Regions from separate parts of the Micromonospora sp. CNZ286 genome, predicted to be linked through region 1. Evidence: riboswitches for the same ligand, from Rfam matches in the RefSeq annotation. Region 1 holds a riboswitch; each other region holds the start of a gene.
What was found. Region 1 has a riboswitch for cyclic di-AMP ahead of FHX31_RS13335 (LysM peptidoglycan-binding domain-containing protein). Riboswitches for the same ligand answer to the same signal wherever they lie in the genome.
Positions count from the first base shown of each region.

Region 2: it holds a riboswitch for cyclic di-AMP, as region 1 does, so the genes downstream of both, FHX31_RS05300 (coiled-coil domain-containing protein) here and FHX31_RS13335 (LysM peptidoglycan-binding domain-containing protein) in region 1, are expected to answer to the same signal.
Region 3: it holds a riboswitch for cyclic di-AMP, as region 1 does, so the genes downstream of both, FHX31_RS27300 (coiled-coil domain-containing protein) here and FHX31_RS13335 (LysM peptidoglycan-binding domain-containing protein) in region 1, are expected to answer to the same signal.
Region 4: it holds a riboswitch for cyclic di-AMP, as region 1 does, so the genes downstream of both, FHX31_RS08955 (C39 family peptidase) here and FHX31_RS13335 (LysM peptidoglycan-binding domain-containing protein) in region 1, are expected to answer to the same signal.

Region 1 covers NZ_JACHIZ010000001.1:2,968,117-2,971,763, reverse strand. The annotation lists gene FHX31_RS13345 (M4 family metallopeptidase) at 1-644, shown strand, start outside; gene FHX31_RS13340 (YbaB/EbfC family nucleoid-associated protein) at 743-1,192, opposite strand; gene FHX31_RS13335 (LysM peptidoglycan-binding domain-containing protein) at 1,381-2,040, opposite strand; cyclic di-AMP (ydaO/yuaA leader) riboswitch at 2,039-2,184, opposite strand; gene FHX31_RS13330 (LLM class flavin-dependent oxidoreductase) at 2,355-3,647, shown strand, end outside.
Region 2 covers NZ_JACHIZ010000001.1:1,100,874-1,104,520, forward strand. The annotation lists gene FHX31_RS05290 (STAS domain-containing protein) at 1-267, shown strand, start outside; gene FHX31_RS05295 (SRPBCC family protein) at 311-823, shown strand; gene FHX31_RS05300 (coiled-coil domain-containing protein) at 849-1,922, opposite strand; cyclic di-AMP (ydaO/yuaA leader) riboswitch at 1,927-2,057, opposite strand; gene FHX31_RS05305 (cation diffusion facilitator family transporter) at 2,202-3,116, opposite strand; gene FHX31_RS05310 (HelD family protein) at 3,221-3,647, opposite strand, start outside.
Region 3 covers NZ_JACHIZ010000001.1:6,119,955-6,123,601, reverse strand. The annotation lists gene FHX31_RS27310 (helix-turn-helix transcriptional regulator) at 1-269, opposite strand, end outside; gene FHX31_RS27305 (carbonic anhydrase) at 437-1,090, shown strand; gene FHX31_RS27300 (coiled-coil domain-containing protein) at 1,148-2,176, opposite strand; cyclic di-AMP (ydaO/yuaA leader) riboswitch at 2,181-2,311, opposite strand; gene FHX31_RS27295 (YibE/F family protein) at 2,466-3,647, opposite strand, start outside.
Region 4 covers NZ_JACHIZ010000001.1:1,938,590-1,942,236, reverse strand. The annotation lists gene FHX31_RS32585 (recombinase zinc ribbon domain-containing protein) at 1-119, shown strand, start outside; gene FHX31_RS08955 (C39 family peptidase) at 537-1,337, opposite strand; cyclic di-AMP (ydaO/yuaA leader) riboswitch at 1,547-1,687, opposite strand; gene FHX31_RS08950 (copper resistance CopC/CopD family protein) at 2,682-3,647, shown strand, end outside.

The DNA.
Region 1 (3,647 bases):
CGTCGTACCTGAAGTACCGCACCTGGACGCTGCAGGCGGCGAAGAACCTCTACCCGGGCAGCTGCGCGGAGTTCAACACGGTCAAGGCGGCCTGGGACGCGGTGAGCGTGCCGGCCCAGTCCGGTGACCCGACCTGCGCCGGCGGCACCCCGACGCCCACCCCGAGCACCACGACCACCCCGCCGTCGGGCGGCTGCTCCGGCAACAAGCTCGCCAACCCGGGCTTCGAGTCCGGCAACGTGAGCTGGAGCGCCTCGTCCGGCGTCATCACCACCGACAGCGGCCAGGCCGCGCACGGCGGCTCGTACAAGGCGTGGCTGGACGGGTACGGCTCGTCGCACACCGACACGCTCAGCCAGTCGGTGACGATCCCGGCCGGATGCCGGGCGACGTTGAGCTTCTGGCTGCACATCGACAGCGCGGAGTCGACCACCAGCACCGCGTACGACAAGCTCACCGTCAAGGCGGGCAGCACCACGCTGGCCACGTACTCCAACCTGAACAAGGCCACCGGCTACGTGCAGCGGTCCTTCGACATCTCGTCGCTCGCAGGCACCACGGCGACCATCTCGTTCAGCGGCGTGGAGGACAGCTCGTTGCAGACGTCCTTCGTCGTCGACGACACCGCGGTCACCCTGAGCTGACCGTGGCGTGCGCGGCCGGTCGTCGTCCTCCCGGCGGCCGGCCGCCTCGCCGTGTCAGGCCCGGCGTCCCGCCGTGTCAGGCCGGCCGTTTCGCCGTGTCAGGCCCGGCGCGCGCCCTGGGACGCGGTGCCGCGGTCGCGGTGGATCCGCGCGGCCGCCTCGTGCATCGCGCGGCCGAACAGCTCGGCCTGGTCGCCCATGCTGCCGAGCCGGGCGGCGAGCGCGTCGGCGTCGGCCCGCGCCGACGCGCTGACCCGGGCGTCCAGCTCGGACAGCGCGGCGTTGGCGGCGGTGACGAAGTGTCCGCAGAGGACGTCGAAGGGCTCGCCGGCCAGTTCCGGGTCGATCGTCACGGAATCCAGCCGGCCACCCTGGACGGCGACCGCGCGGACCCGGCCGCCGGCGGCCGTGCCCTCGGCGCGCAGCAGGTCGCCGGGCTCGCCGTCGGCGTGCGCCGACGCCCGGGAGCGCATCGCGGTGAGCGCCTGCTGCGTGCGGGTCAGCAGCTCGTCGATGCTCGCGGCCGCCGAGAACGGGTCGTTGGTCATATCCGCGCTTTCTTCACGTCTTAGCCGAGCATCGTGACACTAGCAACCGGCTCCGACGAATCGCGGTCACCGCCGTCGCGGACCGTCTCCCGGACGCCGGGAGCAGGCCGGACACCGTCGACGCGGCGTGTCGCGGACGGGGCGGACGCCCGGCCGGGTCGCCCCGGCCGGGCGTTCTCGGACCGCTGTCAGCGCAGCCGCAGCCGCTGACCGGGGAAGATCAGGCCGGGGTCGTCGCCGACCACTGCGCGGTTGCGCTCGTGCAGGGCGCGCCAGCCGCCGTCGACGCGCTGCGTCACGGCGATCTCCGACAGCGTGTCCCCACGCCGGACCAGGTACGTCCCGGCGCCGGACGACGGCTGCGGCGCCACTGTCGTCGTGGCGCGCTCCGGCGCGGCCCTGCGGGTGGCCGCCCGCTCCGGCGCGGCCTCGCGCGTGGCGGCCCGCTTCGGGGCCGCCTTTGTGGTGGCCCGCTCGGACCGGGTCGCCGCGCTCGCCGAGCCGCCCTTCTTGCCGCAGACCGGCCACGCGCCGATGCCCTGGCCGCGCCGCACCTTCTCCGCGACGGCGATCTGCTCGGACCGGCTGGCCAGGTCGGCGCGGGCGGCGTACTTCTTGCCGCCGTAGCCGTTCCAGGTGGCGCGGGAGAACTGGAGCCCGCCGTAGTAGCCGTTGCCGGTGTTGATCTTCCAGTTGCCGCCTGACTCGCAGCGCGCGACCGCGTCCCAGTTGACGCCCGCGCTGGCCGGGGCGGCCGGGCCGAAGAGGGTCGCGGCGCCGACGGCGGCGCCGGCCAGAACCGCCCCGAGAGCGGTACGGCGGCTTCGGGCTGAGTATTCAGTTGCCATGTGGATTCCTCCACGCCGACGAGGTGAGCTGTCGGGTTCGGGCCGAGGAGCCCGGCCGCCGGTGGCGGCTTCACCCCGAGGTGACGATGCACCGTGGAACGTGTGGTTCCCCCGCTCCCGCGCGAGGTTCGGTTACCGGGGACGGCGGCGGGATTTGGCGTTTCCGGCCCGCGGTGTCCGCGTCTGCGAACGAAACCGACGCTAGGAGCGATTTGTGACGATCATCCACTTCTTGTGATGCTCTTCACCCGGCCGGGCTACCGGCGGCGGCGCTACGGTGGCAGGGCCAGGCAAGATCACGGGAGGGCGGACGGATGACCGATCACGGACACGAGCTGACCTTCGGCGGCTTCCTCACCCCCGCCGCCGGGCAGCCCGACCAGGTGGTGGCGCTCGCCCGGCTCTGCGAGCAGGTCGGGCTGGACCTGGTCACGTTCCAGGACCACCCGTACCAGCCGGGCTTCCTGGACACCTGGACGCTGATGTCCTACGTGGGCGCCGCCACCGAGCGCATCCGCCTGGCCGGCAACGTACTCAACCTGCCGCTGCGCCAGCCGGTGGTGCTGGCCCGCAGCGTCGCCAGCCTGGACCTGCTCACCGGCGGCCGGGTCGAGCTGGGACTCGGCGCGGGCGCGTTCTGGGACGCGATCGAGGCGGCGGGCGGGCGGCGCCTGTCCCCCGGCGCCGCCGTCGACGCCCTCGACGAGGCGATCCGGGTGATCCGCGAGGTCTGGGACACCGGCAGCCGCGGCATGATCCGTGTCGACGGCGAGCACTACCGGGTGGTCGGCGCCAAGCGCGGCCCGGTGCCCGCGCATCCGGTCGGCATCTGGGTCGGCGCCTACAAGCCGCGCATGCTGCGCCTGGTGGGCCGCGCCGCGGACGGCTGGCTGCCGTCCCTGTCGTACCTGCCCAAGGGCCCCGACGAGCTGCCCGCCCTGAACGCGCTCGTGGACGAGGGCGCCCAGGCCGCCGGGCGCGACCCGGCCGCGATCCGCCGCATGCTCAACGTGACCGGCGCGTTCGCCCGCTCGTCGGCCGGTTTCCTGACCGGGCCGCCGGAGCAGTGGGTGGAGGAACTGGCCGGGCTCACTCTGGAGCACGGCATCACCACGTTCATCCTCGGCAGCGACGAGCCGCGCGCGATCCAGATCTTCGGCCAGGAGGTGGCGCCCGCGGTCCGGGAGCTGGTCGCCGCCGAGCGCGCCACGCCCGCCGGCGGCGCCCGGGAGGCCGCCGACGAGCCGACCACCGCCGGCGGCCCGAGCATGCTCGGCGTCACCCCCACCCCCGACCCGGGGGTACGCCTGAGCGCGCGCCGCCCGTGGGACGAGTCCACCCGCCCGAGCGCTCCGCCGCCGCCGGCCGGACACGTCTACCCGGCCCGGGGACAGGCCGCCGGGCAGCACCTGGTGGACGTGCACGACCATCTGCGCCAGGAGCTGGCCCAGGTGCGCGACCTGCTGGAACAGGTCAAGCAGGGCTCGGTCTCGCCGGGCCGGGCGCGGGCCGCGCTCAACGAGATGACCATGCGGCAGAACAACTGGACGCTCGGGGCGTACTGCGCGGCCTACTGCACGATGGTCACCCAGCACCACGGGCTGGAG
Region 2 (3,647 bases), 1.9 Mb from region 1:
CGGGAAGCGATCGCCGAAGTGCTCGCCAAGGGCCGTCCCTCGCGAATCGAGCTGAACATGCGGCTCGTCACGTTCATCGACTCGGTCGGCATCAGCGCCATGGTCGCCGGCTTCCAGACCTGCGAGGTCAGCGGCGTCAAGCTCGTGGTCACCGAGCCGAGCCGGTTCGTGCACCGGCAGCTCTGGGTGACCGGCCTGCTCGGCCTGTTCGGCGCGCCCGAGCCGTGGTTCGCCGACGACACCCCCGAGGTGCTGCCCGGCGCCTGAGCGCGCCGTTCACACCCCCTGCTGCCAGGGGACCTTCTACCCGTTGCCAGTCCGGCGTCGGTACGGGACGATCGTCGCGACGCACGACGGCGAGGGGGCCCGCTTGCAGAGCAGCGACAGCTTCAGCTACACCGTGCAGGCCCGGTGCACCCGGGCCGAAGCGGTGGCGCTACTGGGTGACCTGAGTCGCCAGGGCGAGCTGCATCCGCTGATCGTCCGGGTCCGGAAGCTGCCGGCCCGGCCGGGCGCGCTGGCCAGCTACGCGATCACCGACCGGCTGCAACTCGGCCCGCTGCACTTCCCGGTCACGTACCAGGCGGACGTGCTGATCGCCGGCGAGGACGAGGTCGTCACAGTGGCGCGTCAGCAGCCCGCGACGACGGTCCGCAACCACACCCGGCTGCGCGACGAGCCGGACGGCACGGTACGCATCGACGTGGAGATCACGCTCACCGCTCCGGCGCCACTGTTCGGGTACGCGTTCCGCCAGGCCCGGGCGGCTCACCTGGGCCTGGCGGCTCGTCTCGGAGCGACCCTGGAGGGCCGGCCGGCCTGATCCGGCCGGCCCTCTCGGGGCGCGCTCAGTACACCGACAGGTGCACGTGGTTGGTGTGGTCGCTGGACGGGTCGCCGTTGCCGCCGCTGTACGACTTCCACCCGCTGCTGGGCAGCCAGATCTGCTTGAACCAGATCACGTAGAGCACGGCGAGCGGGTCGGCGTTGCGCACGAAGTACGCGGCCAGGTTGTTGCCGTACGTCCGGTCACCGCCGGTGGCCACGCCGCCGAAGCCGTTCTTCTGCGCGGCGAAGTCACAGGCCCGCCCCTTCGGGTGCTCACCAGAGCCGCTGGGCCGGTGGCACGAGACGTACCGGGTGAAGCCCGCCGCCTTGGCCTGTTGCAGCGCGTGCAGCGTGCGCGGGGTGATGCAGCCGTTCGCCGGGGTCGGGTCGTTGACGCTGCACGACTCCGACGGCCAGGAGCCGTCCGAGTTGCGCGGTGCCGGCTTCGCGTTCTTGCTGGAGGTGCCCTGGACGCTGCCACCGCCGCTGCTGCTGCGCGAGGCCCGGTCGTTCGCCACCTCCAGGGCGCGCTCGGCCTGCTCCTTGCGCTTGGCCATCACCGTCACCTGCTTGCGCTGCTCGCGGATCTCTCCGTCGAGCTGGGCGCGGGTGCGGGTGGCCTCGTCCCGGGTGGTGATCAGGTCGCGCAGCGTACGGTCCTCGTGCGCGGCGACCTGCTCCAGCGCGGCGGCCCGGTCCATGAAGCCCTCCGGGCTGCTGCTGCCGAGCAGCGCCCCGGCGGTCCCCAGACGGCCGTTGCGGTACGCCACGGCGGCGATCTCGCCGACCTTGGCGTCGCGTACGGCCAGCTCGGCGCCGACCGTCTTGAGTTGTTCGTTCAGCTGCTTCTGGCGGCTCACCGACCGGTTCAGCGCGGCTTTCGCCTCCAGCCAGCCCTTGCTGGCCGCGTCGAGCTGGGCACGCAGTTCGGGCGTGCCACCCTCGTCGTCGCCGGGCGCTGCGGCGAGCAGGCCGGTCGCCGGCGCCGCCGAGGCGGGGGAGACCGGAACGGTCGCGACGCCGAGGGTCAGCGTCGCGACGAGCAGGGCCGCCAACCGGGCGGCCGTCCGTCGTACAGGTGCCACTGGGGGCATTCACACGTCCTTCCGTCAACGCCGACCGGGTTAGCTGACGGGTTCGGGACGGAAGATCCCTACCGCTGACGCGGATGCACCCCACGTACGTGGTTCCCCGGCTCGTCCCTGCGGACGATTAGGCGACGGCCGCCCCACCGGGGCCGGGTGGCGCCCGCGGGTGCGGCCGCGACCGAGACTACCGGCGCTGCCCGGGCACGGCTCCGTGGAGCAGTGCCACTAGGCGGGGCAAAACCGGCATAAGACTACATTAGCCACAGTGATTTAAGTGTGTCCTAATCACCACTCGGTCTGTCCGCACACTCCGGCCGACGCTCCGGGTTCGACCTGCAACGTGGCGTGATCGATGGAGAAGTCCTCGTGCAGGGCGGCCCGCGCGGCGGCCAGCACCACGCCCGGGTCCACGCCCGGATCGGTGGTCAGGTGCGCCGAGGCCACCTCCATGCCCGAGGTGAGCGTCCAGACGTGCAGGTCGTGCACCTCGGCCACGCCCGGTACGGCGGCCAGCCGGTCGTGCACGGCGGTGACCTGCAGGTGCTCCGGCGCGGCCTGCACCAGGATGCGCAGCGCGGCCCGGCCGAGCCGCCAGGTGCGCGGCAGGATGAACACGCCGATGCCGACGGCGACCAGCGGGTCCGCCCACCACCAGTCGGTCGCCGCGATGACCAGCGCGGCGGCGATCACGCCGAGCGAGCCGAGCAGGTCGCCGAGCACCTCCAGGTACGCCCCGCGCAGGTTGATGCTCTCCTTCGACCCGGCGCGCAGCAGCGCGAACGCGACGATGTTGGCGAGCAGGCCGAGCACCGCCACCACGAGCATCGGGCCGGCCAGCACCTCCGGCGGCTCGCCGAACCGGCGTACCGCCTCGACCAGGACGTAGATGGCGACGGCGCCGAGCAGAACGGCGTTGGCGAGGGCGGCGAGCACCTCCAGCCGGTAGAGCCCGAACGTGCGCTGCGGGTCGGTGCCGGCGCGGCGGGTCGCGGTGATCGCCGCGAGGGCCATGCCGATGCCGAGGACGTCGGTGAACATGTGCCCGGCGTCGGAGAGCAGCGCCAGCGAGCCGGTCGTGAAGGCGGCCACCGCCTCGACCACCATCAGGGCGGCGAGCAGCGCGAAGGCGGCCCAGAGGCGGCCCCGGTGGCGGTGCGCCGCGTTGGTCACCGCGCCGCTGTGGTCATGACCTGCGCCCACGCCAACACCCTTCCTGCCCCGTACCGGCCAGGCCCAATGTATGTTCACATCGCTATGTATGCAACTGAACGATGGGTGACAGCCGGGTCACGGTCGGGTGTCCGTCAGGAGGGGTCGAGCGTGGTGAGACGCTGGGTGGCCCGGGACAGCGCCACGTAGAGCGTGCGGACACCCGAGCCGGGGTCGGCCCGGATCTCGCTCGGCGCCACCAGCACCACGCCGTCGTACTCCATGCCCTTGGCCTGGAGGCTGGTCACCACCTGGAGGCGGCCCGCGCCGAGCCCGCCCAGCCAGCCGGCCACCTCGTCCCGGCGCGGCACCGGCGTGATCACGCCGACGGTGCCCTCCACCTGCGCGAGCAGCGCCTCGGCCGCCTCGACGGTGGCCGCCGGCAGGTCGGCGGCGGGCACCGTGCGCTCGACCGGCGGCACGCCCGTGGACCGCACCGCGTCGGGCAGCGGCAGATCCGGGTAGAGACGGCGGATCTCCGCCGCCGCCACCGCGAAGATCTCCGCCGAGTTGCGGTAGTTG
Region 3 (3,647 bases), 3.2 Mb from region 1:
GCCTCGGCCGGGTGCCGGAAGCGGCCCTTCGGGTTGATCGTGTACTCGTTGCGCCGTCCCACCCGCGTACGACGCAGGTAGCCCCCGGCCTCCAGGTCGGCGACGATGGCCTGGGCCGCCCGCTCGGTCACGCCCACCTCGTCGGCCACGTCCCGCAGCCGGGCGGTGGGGTTGCGCGCGATCGCCAGCAGCACGTGGCCGTGGTTGGTGAGGAAGGTCCAGTTACGGCGGCTCCCGTCCTCAACTGGTGTGGTCGCCATGGTGGTCATGCTATGGCCACGTCCGCCACCTGCCGAATCGGCGCGGTCCGGGGCGGGGCGCCGACGGGAAAGTATGAAATGCGTATCACGAATCTTGACGTGCCCCCAGGTGCGTGTGACCGTGGGTCGCGAGGCCGTTCGGCCTGGTGGTTCCCCAGGTAGACGAGGTGAGGGACATGACGCCGAGCACCCCGGAGCAGGCACTGACCGAACTGCGTGCCGGTAATCACCGGTTCGTCACGGGCGCCCCGCAGCATCCGAATCAGGACGCCGGGCACCGGGCGGCTGTGGCCGACGGCCAGCACCCGTTCGCGGTGATCGTCGGCTGCTCCGACTCGCGGCTCGCCGCCGAGATCATCTTCGACCGCGGTCTCGGTGACCTCTTCGTGGTACGTACCGCCGGGCACACCGCCGGGCCGGAGGTGCTCGGCAGCGTCGAGTACGCCGTCACCGTGCTCGGCACCCCGCTCGTGGTGGTGCTCGGGCACGACTCCTGCGGCGCGGTCCAGGCCGCCCGGGAGGGGGTCCGGACCGGCGCCGCCCCGGCCGGGCACCTGGGCGCTGTGGTGGACGCGGTCTCGCCGAGCCTGCTGCGCGCCGCCCGCCAGGGGGTCGAGGACCTCGACGGCATCATCGACGTCCACATCGCGCAGACCGTGGAGACGCTGCTGGCCCGGTCCGCCGTGCTGGCCGAGCGGGTGGCCGCCGGGCGGTGCACGGTGGTGGGCATGTCGTACCGGCTCGCCGGTGGCGAGGTGCGGACCGTGGCGCAGGCCCCGGCCCCGCTGCCCGCCCCGGCCGCGCCCGCCGACCCGGCGCTGGCGAGCTGACCCGTACGGACGAGAAAAGGGGCCGCCCGAGGGCGGCCCCTTTTCGTGGTGTCCGGGTCAGAGCATCGACATGTGGACGTGGTCGGTGTGGTTCGAGGGTCCGCTGTACGAACTCCAGCCGGTGGCCGGGAACCAGATCTGCCGGTTCCAGATGACGTAGTAGATGCCCAGCCGGTCGGCGTTGCGGATGAGGAAGGCGGCCACCTCGTTGCCGTACCGGCGGGTGTCGTTGTTGTGCCAGGGCGCGAAGCCGCTGTTCTGGAGCGACCAGTCGCACGCCTTGCCCTTGGGGTGCTCCCACGGCCCGCCGGGCCGGTAGCAGCCCACGAAGCGCTTGAAGCCCGCGCGCCGGACCTCCTTGTACGCGTGCAGCGTGCGCGGCGTGACGCAGCCCGAGGTGGTCGGGTCGTCCTCGCTGCACGACTCCGCCTTCCACCCGCCGTCGGCGGTGCGGCCGGGGCCGATCTTGGCGACCGGTGAGGTGGCGGAGACCAGGCCGCCGGTGAAGCCGAGACCGCCGACGAGCTTCAGCGCGCGCTCGGCCTGCACCTTCTCGCGCTCCATCGCGTTCTTCTGCTTCTCCTGCTCGCGCACCTCGGCGTCGAGCGCGATCTTGGCCTGCTCGGCGCGGGTCTTGACCGCGTTGATGGCTGCCAGGCGCTGCGCGTTGAGGAGGTTCAGCTCGTCCAGGGCGTTGACCCGGCGGACGAACGAGTCGGGTGAGTTGCTCTCCAGCAGCATCGCCATCGCGCCCATCCGGCCGGTCCGGTAGGACTGGGCAGCGAGCTGGTTGACCTGCGGGCTGAGCGCTTCGAGCTCGGCCTGTGCCGTCTTCACCTCGGCCGCCAGCCGCCGCTGGCGGTCCTGGGACTTGGCGAGCTTCGCCTTGGCCTGGAGGAAGGCCCGGTTGGCGGCGTCGATCGCCTCGGTGATGAGCGGCGGTTCGCCGTCCTCCTCGTGTCCCGAGGGGTTGCCGGGGGCCGCCGCGGTGGGGGCCGCGGTCGCCGGGGTCGGCCCGGCCAGCACGGCCAGCGAGGCCAGCACGGCCACCACGGGTGTCAGCCAGCGGCGCAGGGGTGCCGTCACAGTGTTCCCTTCCGTCGGCCGCCGACCGGGTTAGCTGACGGGTTCGGGACGGAAGTGGCCCCTACCGCTGTCGCGGATTCACCCCATGTACCTGGTTCCCCGGTTCGCCCGCAGGCGATTGGGCGGCGGCACCGCTGGCGCCGGTGCGCGCCTTCGGCGGTGACCGGCAGCGAGGTTACCTGACAGCACTCCTGAGGATCTACGTCCGGAAGCCGACCATTAGCGAGATTTCGCCGTGGCGCACCGTGACCAGCGTCGCGTTTGAAATCGATGGTCACGCTGCGGAGTGTCACCATGCGGCCTCCGTACTCTTCCCGCCGCCCAGGGCCTCCAGCGCGTCGTCGCGTCCGGCCGGCGGCCGGGCCGCGGGTGGCGCCGGCTCCGCGCCGCGCGAGCGCCGCCCGGCGGTGGTCACGATCGCGGCCAGTCCGGTCGTCAGCGGTACGGCGGCGATCAGGCCGAGCGTCGCCACCGCGCTGCGGACGATCTCCTGGGCGAGGAACTCGCTGGTGAGGATCTCACTCACCGGGCGGGAGTCGGCAACCAGGAGGAGCAGCAGCGGCAGCGAGGCGCCCGCGTACGCCAGCACGATGGTGTTGACGGTGGATGCGATGTGGGCCCGGCCGACCCGGGTCGCCGCCCGGTAGAGCTGCCGCCGGGACAGTCCGGGGTTGGCGTGCGCCAGTTCGGTGACGGTGGCCGCCTGGGTGACTGTGACGTCGTCCAGCACGCCCAGCGAGCCGATGATGATGCCGGCCAGCAGCAGCCCGTGCAGGTCCACGTCGCCCTGGAACATGGACAGCGTGGTGGCGTCCTCGCTGCCGAAGCCGGTCAGGTGGGTGGCGGACGTGGCGAGCAGGCCGAGCACGCCGGTGACCACCAGGCTGCCGAGCGTGCCGAGCACCGCGACCGACGTCTGCGCGGTGATCCCGTGGGTCAGGTAGAGCACCACGAACATGATCAACGCGGCGCCCACGATCGCGACCAGCAGCGGCGGCTGGCCGGCGCCGATGCCCGGCAGCACGAAGCCGAGGAGGATGGCGAAGCTGGCCACCAGGCCGCCGAGCGCGGCGAGCCCGCGCCACCGGCCGAACGCCACGATCGCGGCGGCGAACAGCACCATCAGCCAGATCAGCGGCGTGCCGCGCTGGTGCTCGGCGATGTTGTAGGACTTCACCGCCGGGTCGGCCGGGTCGGTCAGCTCGACCAGGACGACCTCGTCGCCGACCGCGACCCGGGGTGCGCCCGGCCCGGCCGGGATCGGCGTCTCGACCTGCCGGCCCGCGTCCGGGCCCTGCTCGGCGGTGACCGTCACCGTGCCGCAGGGGCCACCCCCGCCCTCCGGGGCCTCCGGGGTCGGTGGGCAGGGCTCGGTGACCACCCGGGTCACGGTGCCGTGGTAGCGGGGGACGTCAGCGCCGCCGACCGGCTCCCGGTCCTGCCCGGGCCAGAGCACCAGCGCCGCGATCAC
Region 4 (3,647 bases), 1.0 Mb from region 1:
GCCTCGCCAGCGACGCCCAGAACCCGCATGACCTGGCCGCGCTCCTGCACAGAAACAAGATCAGCATCATCTGCGATCAGGAACGATGTACACCGACCACAGGAGCCTCAGGCAAGTGAGCCCGTTCAACCCATGATCAATATGTGGAGATGTTGTGTCCGAGGGATTCGGACACAAAGTCACGGCACCCATGCTCAGCATGGGTGCTCATGCCGTAATCCTATAGCAGCGAGCGGCACTATGGAGTTTCCCGTGTCGGCGTCATGCCGTTATCGGTGACGCACCAAAGTCCACAGAGGGGCTGGTTCGGATTTCGCGCCGGCGGCCCCGGCCTGGCCAACCCACCCGGCATGCTGGACCTGTACGTGTTCGCCCCTGCCCGCCGCGTCGGGCGGCACCTAACCTGACCGCACAAGATGATCGGCTGAGCCATACCAGAGGGCGCACGACGTGCCGTCCTGCCTGCTACTGGGCGCGAACCGAAAGGCGACGGGCACCGGCTCGAACGAGCCGGTGCCCGAGGGCCGGAGATGGGATCAGGCGGAGTAGCCGCGGGTGGCCATCCAGTTCGCCAGGTCGATGGTGGTCATCCAGTAGGCGGCCATGTTCGGGTCGGCGGAGTCGGCGATCCGCACCGTCCGGCCGTCGTCCTTATATCCGACCACGGCGATGTAGTGGCCGCCGGGGAAGGAGTGCCAGCCGCCGTCTGTATCGGTCGCGGAGCCGACGGTGTTGGCGACCACGGCACGGCCGTCGGTGATGGCGGTGACCACGTCGGCCTGGAGCTGGTCGATCTGCGCCGGCGTCGCGGCCTGGCCCGGGATCATGTGCGTCCGGTACGGGTTGCCCTTGACCATCTGGTTGAGCCCGCGAGTGGTGTCCTCCGCCGAGTTGGTGCCGTTCTCGCCAGCGTTCAGCGGGGCGACCATCGCGTCCTGGGTGGTCTCGACGCCGCTCGCGCTGAGCGCGTTGCGCACAGCGGCCGGGCCGCAGTTCCAGTAGGCAGTCTGCGCCTCGTAGGTGTGGTCGAGGACCTTGGTCGACGGAGGCTTCGGCCTCGCCTTCTTGGTCACGTCCGGGTCGGTCGTGGCCCTGTCCTTCGCTGACGGCGACGGCTCGGCGGCGACGCGAGCCTCGCCGCGGGTGGCGACATCACCGAGCCGCGGAGCCAGCCCGGCGGCGGTGTTCCCCTGGCGGACGGGCGCGTTGTGATCGGTGGCGGCCAGCGCCGTGCCGACGCCGCTGGCGAGCACGAGCGCCGCGGCGGAGCCGGCGATGATCTTGTACGGGCGCTCGGTCACAAGACGCCGCAGCTGACGCTTCATGTGGTGCTTCATGTGTTCCTCCACGGGCTGGAGCGGCACAGGCCGGCCCGACGCGCGGAGGAACTCACGCACGTTGTGACTGGGCGGGGTGCCGCGGGGATGGGGAGCGCCCGGTGGGCCGGGCTGGGGGGCAGTTGCCGGGACTCACAGTCAGGCGAGTGTCGGCACCGCGATGCCGTGGAGGCGTGGGGAGTATCGGGAGGTGTTTCGCACGAGGCTGGCACTCCTTCCGTGGCCGCCTACCGGGTTAGCTGACGGATTCGGGCGGGAAGTACGCCCTACCGCGGGCCGTGGCTCGCGGATTCACCCCGGTGTTGCCTGGGTCCCCGGTTCATGAGATCACGATTAGGCGGGTCGGAGCGGCGTCGCCACTTGCGATCGGAAACCGCACCGGACGCGCCGACATTACCGGTGGGTACGTCGTATGCCAAGGGCTCCCACCTGCATAAGCCTCGAACATCGCTACTCTGATCGGAACCTCCAGTTACTCATGCCACTCAATGGGACGAGCAGTTATAGCGGAACCCTCGGGACGTAACCGGACATCGGAATGCTGTTGGCGCTCAATTGCTTGGCCGATCGCCGCATACTCACCCGAATGGCCGTTTCCTGGGCGGCCGTACGTAGCCCCACACCAATTTCAGTCACAATTCAGCAAACCCGGGCCGGCAGCAGCGGCGGTAGTGGTGGTACGGGCCGAGGCCGCGCGCAGACACAAGTCAGTGCGAGCTCCCCGTTACCGCACAGGCGTTCATGGAGATGAAGTTGGCGGCGCTCGTGACACCCGGCAGTCAGCCCGCGCAGACCGCGGGTAGCTCGACGTTCGAATGTCGACGTGGCTTCGACGAAAATCAACCCAATCCCGGCGGGCGGCGTAAGGCCGGATCGCCGCCCTGCCGACGGTTGGGCGCGCGCCGCGCGAAGCAAGTGGGAACCGCGTACGAGAGCATGATCGTCGCGCTGATCGCGGTGGCCCGCTTCAAAATCCGTCACCGCGGGGCCACAGAGCGACCCGACCACGGCCGACCGGGACCGCGGCAATGCCTCGCACCACTCCCGGCGCAGTCCGTCGCCGTTGCGAGTCGGCGATGCCACCATGCTGGCGCTCTCCCCCAACCTGACTTTCTGGATCGTCGAAGCTGACCCGCCCCTACTAAGGGCGGGTAGTAGTTGACCTAGGATGGCGACCGCACCACGTGGGAGCGATGTGTGGGCACCGGCCCGCGCCTCCTTGGCGGAAGGATCAACAGTGCCTTTCCAGCGGCGTCGCCGGGCGGCCTGACCTTGCTTGCTGCATCGCCGGGTCTCGCATGTCCTCAGTCGCCAGCACGTCGCGCCGCGCGCTGGGCAATTCGGGTGTGGCTGGCGCTGTTTCCCGCCCTCATCGTGGCCCTCGGGTTCGCTTCCCCTGCGGCCGCACATTTCAAGCTGCTCCGGGCCGTTCCGGCCGACGGCGCGCGGATCGACGGCGCCGTCCAGGAAATCCGGCTGACGCTCAGCGCCGCCGGCACGCCCACAGGAGCGGGATTCAAGCTTTCCGACGGCAACGGCATCGGCCTACCGGCCGCCAGCCACACGCCCGACGGAGGCCGAACGTGGCTGGTCCACCCGACCGCTCGCCTGACCACCGGCACGTTCAAGCTGCGATGGAGCGTCGCGGCCCCGGACGCCCACCCCCTGACGGGTGTCATCACGTTTACGGTGGCCTCGCCTCCCCCGACGCCCGGAACGGCCGCTAAACCCCAGGCAACAGCCAGCCCGCACGGACATGCCGGCCATGGTGGGCCAGGTGTGCCCCCGGCTTCGCCGTCGGCACACGCGGGAGGACACGCTGTTGGCCACACCGCCGACGCGGAACAGGCGCCGGTGCGGTTTGTCGGCGCCGTCGGGCGTTGGCTTTCCTACGGGGCGATCCTGCTCGGTGTCGGTGGTCTTGTCTTCGCGTTGACCACACTGGTCGGCACACGCAGTGACATCCGGGTGGTGCAGATCTGGGTGCGGACGGCGGGGCTGGCGGTGGCGGCTGGAGCGGCCTTTGAGCTGGTTGCACTCGCGGCGGTCTTCAGCGAGCAGGGCACCTTCGCCTCGGCGGCCAGCGCCTCGTCGGTGACCGCCCTCAGCCAGACACCGGTGGCCGCCGGCCTGGTCCTGCGACTCACCGGTGCGGCCGGTCTGCTCGTGTCCGGTTCACTCGAAGCGGCGCTGATTCGGGGCCGGCACGCGGTCGGGCGTCACTCCGTTCCGACCGTCGCAGCGATACCCACCGACTCCCGGAACCTGGTGACGGCTGCCGCCGTCAGCGCGGCCGGCGACGGCGTTCAG